One region of the Bacillus cereus group sp. BfR-BA-01360 genome, then DNA from elsewhere that is predicted to be linked to it. Evidence: predicted binding sites of a transcription regulator. Region 1 holds the regulator's gene; each other region holds the start of a gene.

Region 1 (3,207 bases):
TGTTTTTTCTTCCGCTTGAACAAGTTCAATTACAACGCGATCACCTAATGGCTTTAGCATGAACAATAACCTCCTCATTTTTCTATGTAAATTCTTTTATTAGCACTCAAGTCTACCGAGTGCTAACACACTTATAATAATAAATAATCTCAATTTCTTTTGCAAGTAAAAAAATCATAATTTTTTCTCAAATCACGATATAAACTTTTCTACAAAGCATCATTTTTTATAGAACTCTATATATGAATCAACGTTTCTACCTATCGTATGTTACAATAGGAAAGATACCATAAGTTGTTTTCTCTATTCGAACACCTTTTTCCTGTCTCCTATTTTATTTTTAAATAAAATTTTTTCATAAAAGCAGTACTTACATAATATTCGACTGGCTGATTACATGTAATCCGGCCTGATCTCATAAGATAAAATTAGAAAGGATGGTTATCCCACTTGAAAAAACAATATTGGTGGATTGTCGTTACATACATTGTTATGCAGTTATCAGGAATCATTGGCTTGCCCCTTCTCGCAAAAACTGGTCTATACGATAATAGAGGATTTACAGGTGAAGAAAAAATTCAACTTCTAACCGGTCATTGGGCTATTATTAGCTTCTTTATCGCATTATGTATTGTATTGTTATTACTTAGAACCGATATTCGCGATAGACATTTGGATACAAAACGCTCGAATATCCCTGCGACAATTGGTTGGATTTTTATTGGCTTCTTTATGGCATTTTTTGCTCAAACAATTGCAGGTGTCATCGAGATGCATGTACTAGGTATTAAGCCTGGCTCTGAAAATACCGCACATTTAATGGAAATTGCAAGAACGACTCCATGGTTCCTTATTGTTATCTCAATAATAGGACCTATTTTAGAAGAAATTGTATTTAGAAAGATTTTATTTGGTACATTATATAAAAAGTTCAACTTCTTTATCGCAGCAATTATTAGTTCGCTTGTGTTTGCTGCTATCCATTTTGATTTTACACACTTATTAATATACACTGCTATGGGCCTTGTGTTTGCCTTTTTATATGTGCAAACGCGTCGAATTATCGTTCCGATTATGGCTCATGTTGGAATGAATACAGTAGTCGCAGTAGTTCAAGTTTTCGTAAGTAATAACGAACAAATACAAGAGCTAATGAAACAAGCTGAAAAAATGCAAGGCTTTATCGGAGGATTTTTAACATGAGAAATTCACCTTTGTTCATGGCAGCACTATATTTCCTTCTTGGCTGCATCTTTGTAGTCTTTGCTATCATGAAAGCAACAGATACTGTTTGGAACATCTGGACAATACTGTTCGCTGCTATGGCAACAATTGACTTTAATCTAGCACTTCGATTGATTTTAGTTAAATTCATAAAGAAAAAACAGTAAAACGCAGAGGGATTCCTCTGCGTTTTACTGTGGATAATTTTTCAGAAAATAAACAAGCGTTTGTAATTCTACTGCTAAATCAATATGATGAATCCTTATTTTTTCTGATACATTTAACCGTGCCGGTGTAAAATTCAAAATACCGTGTACACTTGTATAAGCCAATCGATCTGCTACAGCTTGTGCAACGTTAGCAGGTACTGTTAGTATTGCCACTTGTATATCATTCGTTAGTCGCTCTTCCAATTCATCCAAATGATATACAGGAATTCCTCCGATTTCTTTTCCCACTTTCTCTTCATCGACATCAAATGCCATTTCAATTTTCGTATTATTATTTTTTGTGAAATTGTAATGTAAGAAAGCGGTCCCTAAATTCCCTACTCCAATAAGTGCCACGCGTGTTATATCATCTTGATCAAGCGTTTCACGGAAAAATGATAATAAATAGTTTACATTATATCCATATCCTTTTTTCCCTAACGCTCCAAAATATGAGAAATCTCTTCGAATTGTTGCGGAATCTACCTTCACCGCTTCACTCAATTCTGCTGATGAAACACGTTGCTTACCAGAAAGAGATAAATTTTGGATAAATCGATAGTATAGAGGCAATCTTTTGGCTGTGGCCTGCGGAATCTTTTGCTGATCCATATAACCTCTCCTCTCTTCCTATCTTTGTTCGTATACTTGGAATAAATACAAAAGTTTAGCACTTATAACATTCCTTGTATAATAAAGAAAGAAAGAAAAACTCTCTTTATTTTAAACTATACACTATTTTTAGTATGATTGAGAAATATAAACTTGGCAAAGTTAAGAATTTATTTGAGGTGAAAACATTGATTTTATTACAAGTGAATGGGCTTTCAAAATTATATGGTGCTGAAACAATTCTAGCTCATATTAAATTGGAAGTTCAAACAAAAGACCGTATTGCACTAGTCGGCCGAAACGGTGCTGGAAAATCTACATTATTAAAAATAATCGCTGGAGAATTGTCTTATGATAGCGGTGAAATAATAAAGCCGAAAGATGTTTCAATTGGCTACCTAGCTCAAAATACTGGATTAGAAACTTCTTTAACAATTTGGGATGAGATGCTAACTGTCTTCACACATTTACAGGAAATGGAGAAAAGACTGCGAAGGTTAGAGCATGAGATGGGATTAGAAGAAAACTTCTCAAATGCTGTCGTCTACGAAAAATTACTTCGTGAGTATGATCAACTACAGTTAGATTATAAAAATCAAGGTGGTTATCAATATGAAGCTGATATTCGCTCAATTGTAAGCGGGCTCGGTTTCCCACCTGAAACACACCAAACAACCATTTCCACATTAAGCGGTGGACAAAAAACAAGATTAGCTCTTGGAAAATTATTATTAACGCGCCCTGATTTACTCATATTAGATGAACCGACCAACCATTTAGATATTGATACATTAACGTGGTTGGAGCAATACTTACAAGGATATCCTGGTGCGATCTTAATCGTTTCTCATGACCGTTACTTTTTAGATAAACTTGTTACTCAAGTATATGAAATTTCTAATAAAGAAAGTAGACGATATGTTGGCAACTATAGTAAATATTTAGAGTTAAAAGCTGCACAATATGAGCAAGAAATGAAACGCTACGAGAAACAACAAGAAGAGATCGCAAAACTTGAAGACTTTGTTCAAAAGAACATTGCACGCGCCTCTACAACGAAGCGAGCGCAAAGTCGACGCAAACAGTTGGAGCGAATGGAATTACTTACTAGACCCGTCGGAGATTCCAAATCCGCCTCGTTCCATTTCGATATTGAAAAACA
Region 2 (3,207 bases), on a different contig from region 1:
TTAAGTCGTACACAGTTGTAACGAAAACATCACCATCTCGTGTTTTCATTTTCTTCACTGGAATTGTTCGTTCTAGTATTTGATTCCCTTCATCAGAGAAGTATGGAATCTGTACAGTACCAATGGCATCTTCCATGCCAAGTAAAGAAAGCCGCGGATTAATTTTTTCTCCCGTTTGCTCATCTTCTAAGCGCAAGTTCCATTTCTTCTCATTATCCCAGCGAGAGCCCATTGTACCGTGAGGAATAGCAAAATCATTCGTGTTATCCTTCCAAAGAACAGGCTTCCATTCGCCAAGCTTTGTTTCACGGCCAATATCATTTGCATGTAAGAACCGATCTGCTATGAATTGGTCTCCTTGCTGTTTTAATGTGACGAAGAACGGGAAATCAGTATATTGTTTTGCATAATTTGTGAAGTATTCTACTTGTTTGTCCACATAAAACTCTTGTAAAATGACGTGCCCCATCGCCATCGCAAGTGCGCCATCTGTCCCTTGTTTTACGCTCATCCAGTCATCAGCAAATTTTGTGGATTCAGCAAAGTCAGGACTTACGGAAACAACTTTTGTTCCTTTGTAGCGTACTTCAGCTAAGAAGTGCGCATCTGGCGTTCTGGTCATTGGAACGTTTGAACCCCATGTCATAATGTAACCAGAGTTATACCAATCACTACTTTCTGGTACATCTGTTTGATCACCCCAAATTTGTGGGGAAGCAGGTGGGAGGTCAGCGTACCAATCATAGAAGCTGAGCATAGGTCCACCCATCAGCTGCATAAAGCGGCTACCAGCAGCATGACTTAACATAGACATGGCTGGAATTGGTGAGAAACCAACGTTTCGATCGGGACCATATTTCATTACTGTATATAGTAAGGAGGTTGCAACAAGTTGCAATACTTCATCCCAGTTCGCACGAATGAATCCACCTTTACCACGTGCACTTTTATAGGTGCGAGCTTTTTCAGGATTTTCTACAATGCTTTTCCAAGCATCTAATGGTGATGTATGATTTTGAAGTTCTTCCTTCCACATATTCCAAAGGACGCCGCGTACATATGGATATTTCACGCGAAGTGGACTATAAATGTACCAAGAAAAACTTGCGCCGCGTGGACAACCCCGAGGCTCAAAATCCGGCATATCAGGGCCAGTAGTTGGATAATTTAATTCTTGTCCTTCCCAAGTTACAATTCCATCTTTTACATAAATGTTCCAACTACAAGAGCCAGTACAGTTTACTCCATGTGTAGAGCGGATGACTTTATCATGTTGCCATCTTTTGCGATAGACGTTTTCCCATTCGCGATCTTCGTATGTTTCTTGTGTATGGTTCTCGTTATATCGATCTATTGGCGAAAAATATTTTAACCGTTTCATGAATGCTGAAGATTTCTTTTTCATACTGCTCACTCCTTTATTACCTCTCATTTTCTTATCTTCACTATAAGAGGAGGGAATAAATAGGGATGTGATATCTATCACAGTTCAACAGATTGTCAAAAATCATTTCGTAAGAGTGTGGTGTTTTTCACATTTCATCATGTGTTTTTCGTGTAGAGTGAAGGAGAAAAGAAAAAGTAGCCTCTCACATAGAGAGACTACTCAATACTACAAATAGAAGAGGGACAATCTTCACAAGAAATTTCACATTTTAAAAATTGTAAATTATGAATTGTAATTTTTCCTTTCTGAATAGAAAGGATTCCTTGTTTTTTTAATTCATTTAACATACGGTTGACACTTTCGCGTGAAGTAGCACAGAAGTTAGCAAGCTCTTGGTTTGTTAAAGGCAAATCAATCAAGATCCCATTTTCTTTTAAAATACCGTAACTATTTGTCATGCGAATGAGCGTGGAATATAAAGCACCTTTTTTTCCATGCAATACTAAATCACGAAATTTTGTTTGCATTCTTCTTAGATGTTCACTAATCCATTTCATAAATTCAAATGCAAGAGCTGGCTTTTGAAGCAATGCTTTTTCTAAGGCATCTCGTTTTATTACACCAATCTCAACTTCTTCGAGACATTTTGCATTTAATAAATACTTTGCATGATCTGCAAATAGTGTTAATTCTCCGATAATATCATCCTTTGAACAAATGCGAAGTGTTAATTCTTGTCCATCAGCGCTAATTTTACTAATTTGTACTTTTCCAGATCGAATGATATAGAGTTCTTTTGCTTCTATACCTTCTTGAAAAATATAGCTTCCTTTGCTGACGTTCATTTTATATTCAACAGATGCAAGTAGTTCTTTTAAATCATTTGATAATGCCGTACGATTTGTCACAGCAATCACCTTTCTTTTTCGAGCAGTCTATCCTTTATTGTGAGTATAAGTATGATGAAAATGCAAGTAATATTTCCTGTATAATATAAAAAAGTAGATGTTTCATGCAAACACCTGTTTAAGTATAATAATATAGGAAGTCCTTTATTATTTAATCTATTTTTTTGATACTCGTTTTTTTAGTATGCTTATTTAAAAAAGTAACGAAAACTTTTAGTAGTGGATGACTGATAAGGAGAACCACTATAATCATGATTTGATTCAATAAATAGACAGTATTCACCTTGAGACAGTTTGTTTCAAGGTTTTTTTATGGGGAATTTTTCTTTCAATGTGAACAAATTACGAACGGATTTGTGAAGAATTTTTGAATGGCGCATATGATGTGAGAAATATCACAACAAATATTAGATTACTTGATTATGATGAAGGCAAATAAAATATGGAAAGCAAACAAAGAACATGAGCTAAAACATCACAGTTCAAAAATATATTATAATAGAATGAAGAAAGATATGAATGAAGCAAAAAGGAGGGGTGACGATGCACGAGAAGGTGAGGGATTCTTTCGGGCGCCCGCTTCAAGATTTACGGATTTCAGTTATAGATCGCTGTAATTTTAGATGCACGTACTGTATGCCGGCTGAAGTATTTGGACCAGATTATGCTTTTTTACAAGAAGAATTTTTACTTACATTTGATGAGATTGAAAGATTAGCAAAATTATTTGCTGGCATAGGTGTAAAGAAAATTAGACTTACAGGTGGAGAACCATTACTTCGAAAAGATTTACCGAAGCTGATTAAGCGTCTAGCAAGTCTGGATGGTATAACGGATATTGGACTAACAACAAATGGTATACATTTGACAAAACAAGCAAAAGCATTAAAGGAAGCAGGCTTGCAGCGAGTA
Region 3 (3,207 bases), on a different contig from region 1:
CGAGTCTCCTCCTTGCGGGTGTAAATCATTTTTTAATGGATGTCTTTTAAAGAATGTTCGAAGTACAACAATAGTTAAAAGACCGAGTCCAATGTATAAAATAATAAATAAGATGAATAATGGTCCAACGAAATCGGCACGTGTGGCCGCGTCAACGGTCCGCTGCATGCCGTAAATAGTCCAAGGTTGTCGGCCGCTACAGCTAAAGATCCACCCAAATTCAATGCCAAGCATCATAATCGGTCCGCATGCAACAGTAGCCCATAGTAACCATTTTGGTAATTGTGCGCCTTTCTTTCGATAAATAAAGTACCAGTAAAGAAGTGCGATTACTGCAACTGCAAAAGTAAATACAGCTGAACCTACCATTAAGTTGAAAAAGGTGTGTGTATAAAATGGGGGCCATGTTTCCTGTGGGAATTCATTTAACCCTTTTACAATCGTGTTAGGATCGAGGCCAACTAATAAGCTCAGCATATTTGGAATTTCTAACGCATATCGCAGCTTATTGGTTGCGGAATCTACAAATCCACCAATCGCAAGGGGCGCATGTGATGTCGTTTCAAATAAAGCTTCTGCCGCTGCTAATTTTTCTGGTGAATGGTTATGTAAGGCAATCGCAGATTCGTGCCCAGAAATCCACATAATTGCTCCTGTTATACACGTGACGACAAGTCCTAAAAATAACCCTTTCTTATGATAGACAATTTCTCGCTTGCTCGTATTTCTTTTTAATAATTTAAAAGCCCCAATCGCCGCAATAACAGCTGCACCTGTTGCATAAGCTGTAATTACGACATGAAAGGAACTTGTGAAAAAGCTTGGGTTAAAGAAAGCTTTCCAAGGGTTTACATTGTAGACAGAACCATCTGGATTCATAGAAAATCCCGCTGGTGTATTCATCCATGTATTTGCTGATGTAATTAATACAGCGGAAGCAGTCGCACCAAGCATGACAAGAAAGAGCGAAACAAGTCTCATCATTGGAGGTAATTTATCCGCTGCGTATACGTAAATAGACATAAATAAAGCTTCTAAAAAGAAGGCGAAAATTTCAATCTGAAAGGGAACGGAAATAACTTGGCCGACAATTTTCGCGAATCCAGGCCAAAGAAGTGAAATTTGTACACCTACAATTGTTCCAGTCGGAATCGCCACGCCAAGAAGAATAGCGAAAGCTTTTGTCCAACGCTTTGCCATGATGGCATAATCGGAATCTTTTTTTAAGTGGTATAATACTTCACTGATGAAAATCATTAAAGAAAGCCCGATTCCAAGCGTTGCAAAAATGATATGGAATGCTAATGATGATCCAAAGAAAGCCCGTGATAATGTAACAGTATCCATAATTCTACTCCTCTACATTTTTGCCATTATTTTCTGATTGGATTGGTAAATTTATTCAAAAAATCTTAGAATATATCTGTATTTTAAAAAATGAATATGATAGTATTATGTTGAAAAATTCAGAAAAAAGAAAAGGAACATTTCGTTTGTGTTTTAGAACAAAATCTTTTATAATTCTTTTTGCGAACATAGGTTCTGTTTTAGGAGTCAGCTGAAGCAAATAGAGTAAAGAAGTTCATATGAAACGGAGGAGATGTTTTATGTATCCTGAGGTCATTAATAAAATGGCGTTTTCAAAAAAACATAAAGACTTGTTACTAAAATTATATAATAAAGAGATTACACGGAAAGAATATGACCATCTTGTACAATCATTATATAGACCTACAAAAAAAGCGTAAGGAAGAGCCTGTCTAAAAGTATAACTTTTGGACAGGCTTTTTTTAATAAGTATTTAGTCGGTTCACGAATATTTATCTTAATTGAAAAAATATAGTATAAAGATTTTTCGTTCATGTATGTTCCTATACAATTACGGTTAATCTGATTGAGGAGGTGAGAGAATTTGAACAAACGCCTGTACATTTGGACTGGAATAATTGTGTTATTGTTGTTGGGGGGATTAGTTTTTTTGACTGCATTCCAAGGGAACCGGACTGAGCACTTTATTTTGAGGCATATGTTTAACGAAAATGGTTCAATTGCGACATATCGGATATCTGATCCAAAAGAGGGGAAGAATGAGGCCACTGGCCGCGAAGCATTGTCAGAATCAGCGGGGCTTTGGCTACAATATGCTCTTGATCAAGATGATCAATCGTTGTTTGACGAGCAATTAAAGGTGCTTCAAAATTATTTCATACAGAAAGACTATATTGTTTTATGGAAAATTTCTGAAATGGGGAAAAAGCAATCCGCAACAAATGCACTTATTGATGATTTACGCATTATCGAGCAGTTATATCGTGCATATGATATGTATAAAGAAAAACGCTATAAGCGTCTTGCTGATCAATTGAGTGATGCTGTACTTCGTTTCAATAAAAGAGGAAAGCAGTATGTTGATTATTATGATGCGGACAATCGCATACAAAATAACTTTTTAACGACATCTTATATAAATCCACATGCTTTTTATTATATGAAGAAATATGGAAAAATTTCAGCGACGCATTATGAAGAAATCGTTCAATTTTTAGCAGATTACCCGCGACAGAATTGGGCATTTCCAAAAGAATATAAAGAAGATGGTACATTTCGATATGACAAGATTGTAAACTTAATTGATCAATCCTATGCAGCATATCACCGTAGTTTGGGAGGAATTACATCAGAGGCTTATTTTGCATTTATTAAGAAGAAATTCCAGCAAGATGGAAAGTTATACGGTCGTTATCATTTAGAAACAGGAGAGCCAGCAGTTGACTATGAATCACCAGCTGTATATGGATTAACAATTTTATATGTATTGAAAACAGGGGACATAGAGTTTGCGAAAACATTGTATGCGCGGATGAATGAATTTCGAAATGATAGTGTATTCAGCAGATTTTACGGTGGCTATGTAACCGGAAAAGATAACAATACTCATATTTTTGATAATATATTACCGCTCTTGGCTGAGACGGAATTGAATAAGAAGAAGTAAAAAACAATGCCATCTTCATCTGAAAAGATGGTATTGTTTTTCTTTTTATTACCTTGATTTATTGTATATAATAAGGAGCTTTGCAGTACTTTAAACGCGGGAAGCATTTTATATGATGACGTTCATCTTCTTTTCAATAGATGAGATGATGTGAAGGGCAAACAACAGAAAAGCAGAGGCCTGCTGCCTCTGCTTTTTTGTGAAATATTATG
Region 4 (3,207 bases), on a different contig from region 1:
AGTGCAGGACGACATTTAGAGCAGCCATCTTCCTGTACGAAACCAAGGACGTTTCGCACTTCTTTTGGCGATTTTAACGCTTTCTCATGAATAGCTGCGACAACTTCATCACGTGATAAAGAGGTACAACCGCACATACCAATTGATTGAGCAGAAGGATCAAAATGATCGCCCAGTGTATGGGATAAAATTTGCTCAACGATTGGGCGGCATTTCCCACATGAACCAGCTGCTTTTGTGCATCCTTTTACTTCTTCAAAAGTAGTTAACCCTTGCTCCAAAATGGCTTGAACAATGGTTCCTTTTGTAACACCATTACATCCACAAACGGTATCATCAGCACTCATACTTGCAACATCAAGCCCGCTCTCTTCACCAGCTTTATGAAGAAGGGAAACGGCTGTATATTCTTGTATGTCTTCTTCTTTTTGTAACATGCGGAATAGACGTGTGCCGTCTGCAGTATCACCGTATAAGACAATCCCGACAACTTTATTGTCGCGAAGGAAGACTTTCTTATAAGAACGTGTACATTCATTAAAGATAGAAATGGCTCTTGTTTGATCGTCTTCATAGATTTGTCCAGCAGAGAACAAGTCACATCCGGCTACTTTAAGCTGCGTACCAACGATGCTCCCTTTATATTTATCTGTCTGTGTATTTGTTATATGTCTTGCTAATACAACTCCTTGTTCATATAAAGGAGCTACAAGTCCGTAAGCAATTCCGTTATGTTCGGCACATTCGCCAACAGCATAAATTGCGCTGTCTTCTGTTTGCATATAATCGTTAACAACAATTCCGCGATTAACAAGTAACCCAGCGTCTTTTGCTAATTGAGTATTAGGACGTATCCCAACGGCCATTACAACTAAATCGCATGGTACAACATCGCCATCTTCAAACTGAATACCTTCTACATGGTCTGTGCCTAAAATTTTTACGGTTTTCTTTTGCATAAGAAACTTCATGCCTTGCGCTTCTAAGTCCTCACGTAATAATGAAGCTGCTTTCGCATCAAGTTGTTGCTCCATTAAATGTGGCATTAAATGAACTACATGTACATCCATTCCTAGGTCAATGAGACCTCTAGCAGCTTCAAGGCCAAGTAGTCCTCCACCTATCACAACAGCTTTTTTGTATTGTTTAGCAGCATTTATCATAAATTGTGTATCTTCAATGGTGCGGAAACCCGTTACTCCCGGCAGATTCGAACCTTCAATCGGCAGAATGAAGGCACTAGAACCTGTTGCAATAATAAGTTTGTCATATGTAACAATACGCTGTTTTTCAGTAACAACCATTTGTTTTTCCCGATTAATCGTAATTACCTTTTCATTTGGATAAAGTGTAATGTTATTTTCTTTATACCAACTATATTCATTTATGATGATATCTTTTGTAGTAGTTTTTCCTTGTAAGACGTGAGATAGCATAATGCGATTGTAGTTTGGGTGAGGTTCATCACCAAAAATAGTAATATCATAAAGATCTGGTTGTTGTTTTAAAATTTCTTCGATACATCGTATTCCAGCCATACCATTTCCGATCAGGATTAAGCGTTTTTTCATATTCATTTCCCCTCTTAAATGTGAAATGTTTAACAATTTTTTATACCTATAGTATAGATTTTCTGGAAAATAGAGGATGTGACATTAATCACAGTTTTTACAGGTTCACAAATTGTTAAAAATCATATAAAATCCGAATTGGATTCTTACAAAAATGTAAGAGAAATGTAATAAGGTGTGATGGCGGGATCTAGTCTATCTTTTTAAAATAAATATATAGAAAAACTGCGCATATTGCGTGGAGGAGGAGTCAACCTTGCGGTGGGAAGTATTAAAGAAAAAAATTATTATCACTATAATTGCACTGGCGGCTTTGTTAATACTCTTATCGCCAACAAGACTGGGACCAGTAATTGATAAATATAATCCATTTTATAAGACGAAAGAATACTATACTGTTGTGAATGATATTGGTCAACATATCGGTGATGGATGGTATGAATATGAGTTTATTGCTTACGATGAAAAGGGAAGAGAGAAAACGATTATTAAAAAGGTTAACCATATGTTAAAACGAAATGAACCGTTGAAGATCTTTGCAAAAGGAAGTTACGGTGAGTCAATTGTAGAAATTGAACCACAAGATATCCCTGTGCAAGCTAGAACGAAGTTGATGGCGGTGAACTAAAGACAGCCTGCCCGAAGTTGGATAGGTTGTTTTTAGTTTAGAATAATGATGTATCAGGACACCTTAATTAGTGATAGAACCTTACTATTCTAAAATAGTGGAATAAGAATTAATTTAGCTTCTGAAAAAATATATCAATACAACAATATACTGGCAATGAAATAGGAACTTTACTATAATAGCAACGTTGCACTTTTAGGAGGTGGAAGGTTGGGAGCATATTTATTACCTATTCAAACAGCATTTATCACATTTCCGATCGCTGGTTTTCTATTATTAATTCCTTTTCTAATTTGGCAGTATCGGAAACATGGTTATATTCATTACTTTCGCATGTTTATTTTATATTCCTTACTATTATATTGTATGGCGGCATATTATTTAGTCATTTTACCGTTTCCAAGTACATTTGATACGTGTAGTATGCAGCGCCCAGGAACGCAACATTATAATTTAGTACCATTTACATTTGTGAGCGATTTTCTAAAAGAAACAAACGTGATTTGGAATCAACCAGCTACGTATCTCGCTGCATTAAAAGAGCGCAGTTTCCTACAAGCGGCATTTAACGCCATTTTATTATTACCACTAGGAGTGTATTTGCGTTATTATTTCCGACGGAATTTTATGCAAACGTTGTGTATTGTCTTTTTAACTTCTCTATTTTTTGAAATTACGCAAATCACAGGGTTTTATGGTATGTATAATTGTCCATATCGTTTATTTGATGTAGATGATCTCATCTTAAATACAACGAGCGGAGTTATTGGTTTTTGGATTGCGCCGCTATTTGTATACTTTTTGCCAGATATGCACCGCTTAGATGAAAAAATTGACTTGCAAAATAAGCCTGTTCGGATGACGCGCCGTGTATTAGCTCTTTGGCTAGATTGGCTTATTCTTGGAATGGTATCAGGGCTATTAATTGGACAACAAGTTCAATTGACATCTGTCTTCCATTCTACTTCGGGATTAGATGAATTATTAAATGGCTTTTTTGTTGTATTT

What was found. The regulator Rex, encoded in region 1, represses fermentation and respiration genes when NADH is low (regulators of the CRP and FNR family bind a similar motif). The targets are predictions, from matches to a motif close to TTGTGAAATATTTCACAA.
Region 2: a site for Rex is predicted at 1,521-1,538, ahead of MR056_RS11005 (nitrate reductase subunit alpha). Genes of this name have one in related genera too.
Region 3: a site for Rex is predicted at 1,455-1,472, ahead of MR056_RS06565 (cytochrome ubiquinol oxidase subunit I). Genes of this name have one in related genera too.
Region 4: a site for Rex is predicted at 1,590-1,607, ahead of nirB (nitrite reductase large subunit NirB). Genes of this name have one in related genera too.

Annotation. Positions count from the first base shown of each region.
Region 1 covers NZ_JAKUFV010000037.1:8,340-11,546, forward strand. The annotation lists gene groES (co-chaperone GroES) at 1-60, opposite strand, end outside; gene MR056_RS20835 (CPBP family intramembrane glutamic endopeptidase) at 451-1,203, shown strand; gene MR056_RS20840 (YdiK family protein) at 1,200-1,391, shown strand; gene MR056_RS20845 (redox-sensing transcriptional repressor Rex) at 1,416-2,045, opposite strand; gene MR056_RS20850 (ABC-F family ATP-binding cassette domain-containing protein) at 2,234-3,207, shown strand, end outside.
Region 2 covers NZ_JAKUFV010000009.1:112,999-116,205, forward strand. The annotation lists gene MR056_RS11005 (nitrate reductase subunit alpha) at 1-1,405, opposite strand, end outside; gene MR056_RS11010 (Crp/Fnr family transcriptional regulator) at 1,603-2,295, opposite strand; gene moaA (GTP 3',8-cyclase MoaA) at 2,839-3,207, shown strand, end outside.
Region 3 covers NZ_JAKUFV010000005.1:21,110-24,316, reverse strand. The annotation lists gene MR056_RS06565 (cytochrome ubiquinol oxidase subunit I) at 1-1,347, opposite strand, end outside; gene MR056_RS06560 (hypothetical protein) at 1,608-1,748, shown strand; gene MR056_RS06555 (hypothetical protein) at 1,913-2,995, shown strand; gene MR056_RS06550 (dicarboxylate/amino acid:cation symporter) at 3,203-3,207, opposite strand, start outside.
Region 4 covers NZ_JAKUFV010000021.1:34,978-38,184, reverse strand. The annotation lists gene nirB (nitrite reductase large subunit NirB) at 1-1,571, opposite strand, end outside; gene MR056_RS16905 (YxeA family protein) at 1,828-2,199, shown strand; gene MR056_RS16900 (VanZ family protein) at 2,410-3,207, shown strand, end outside.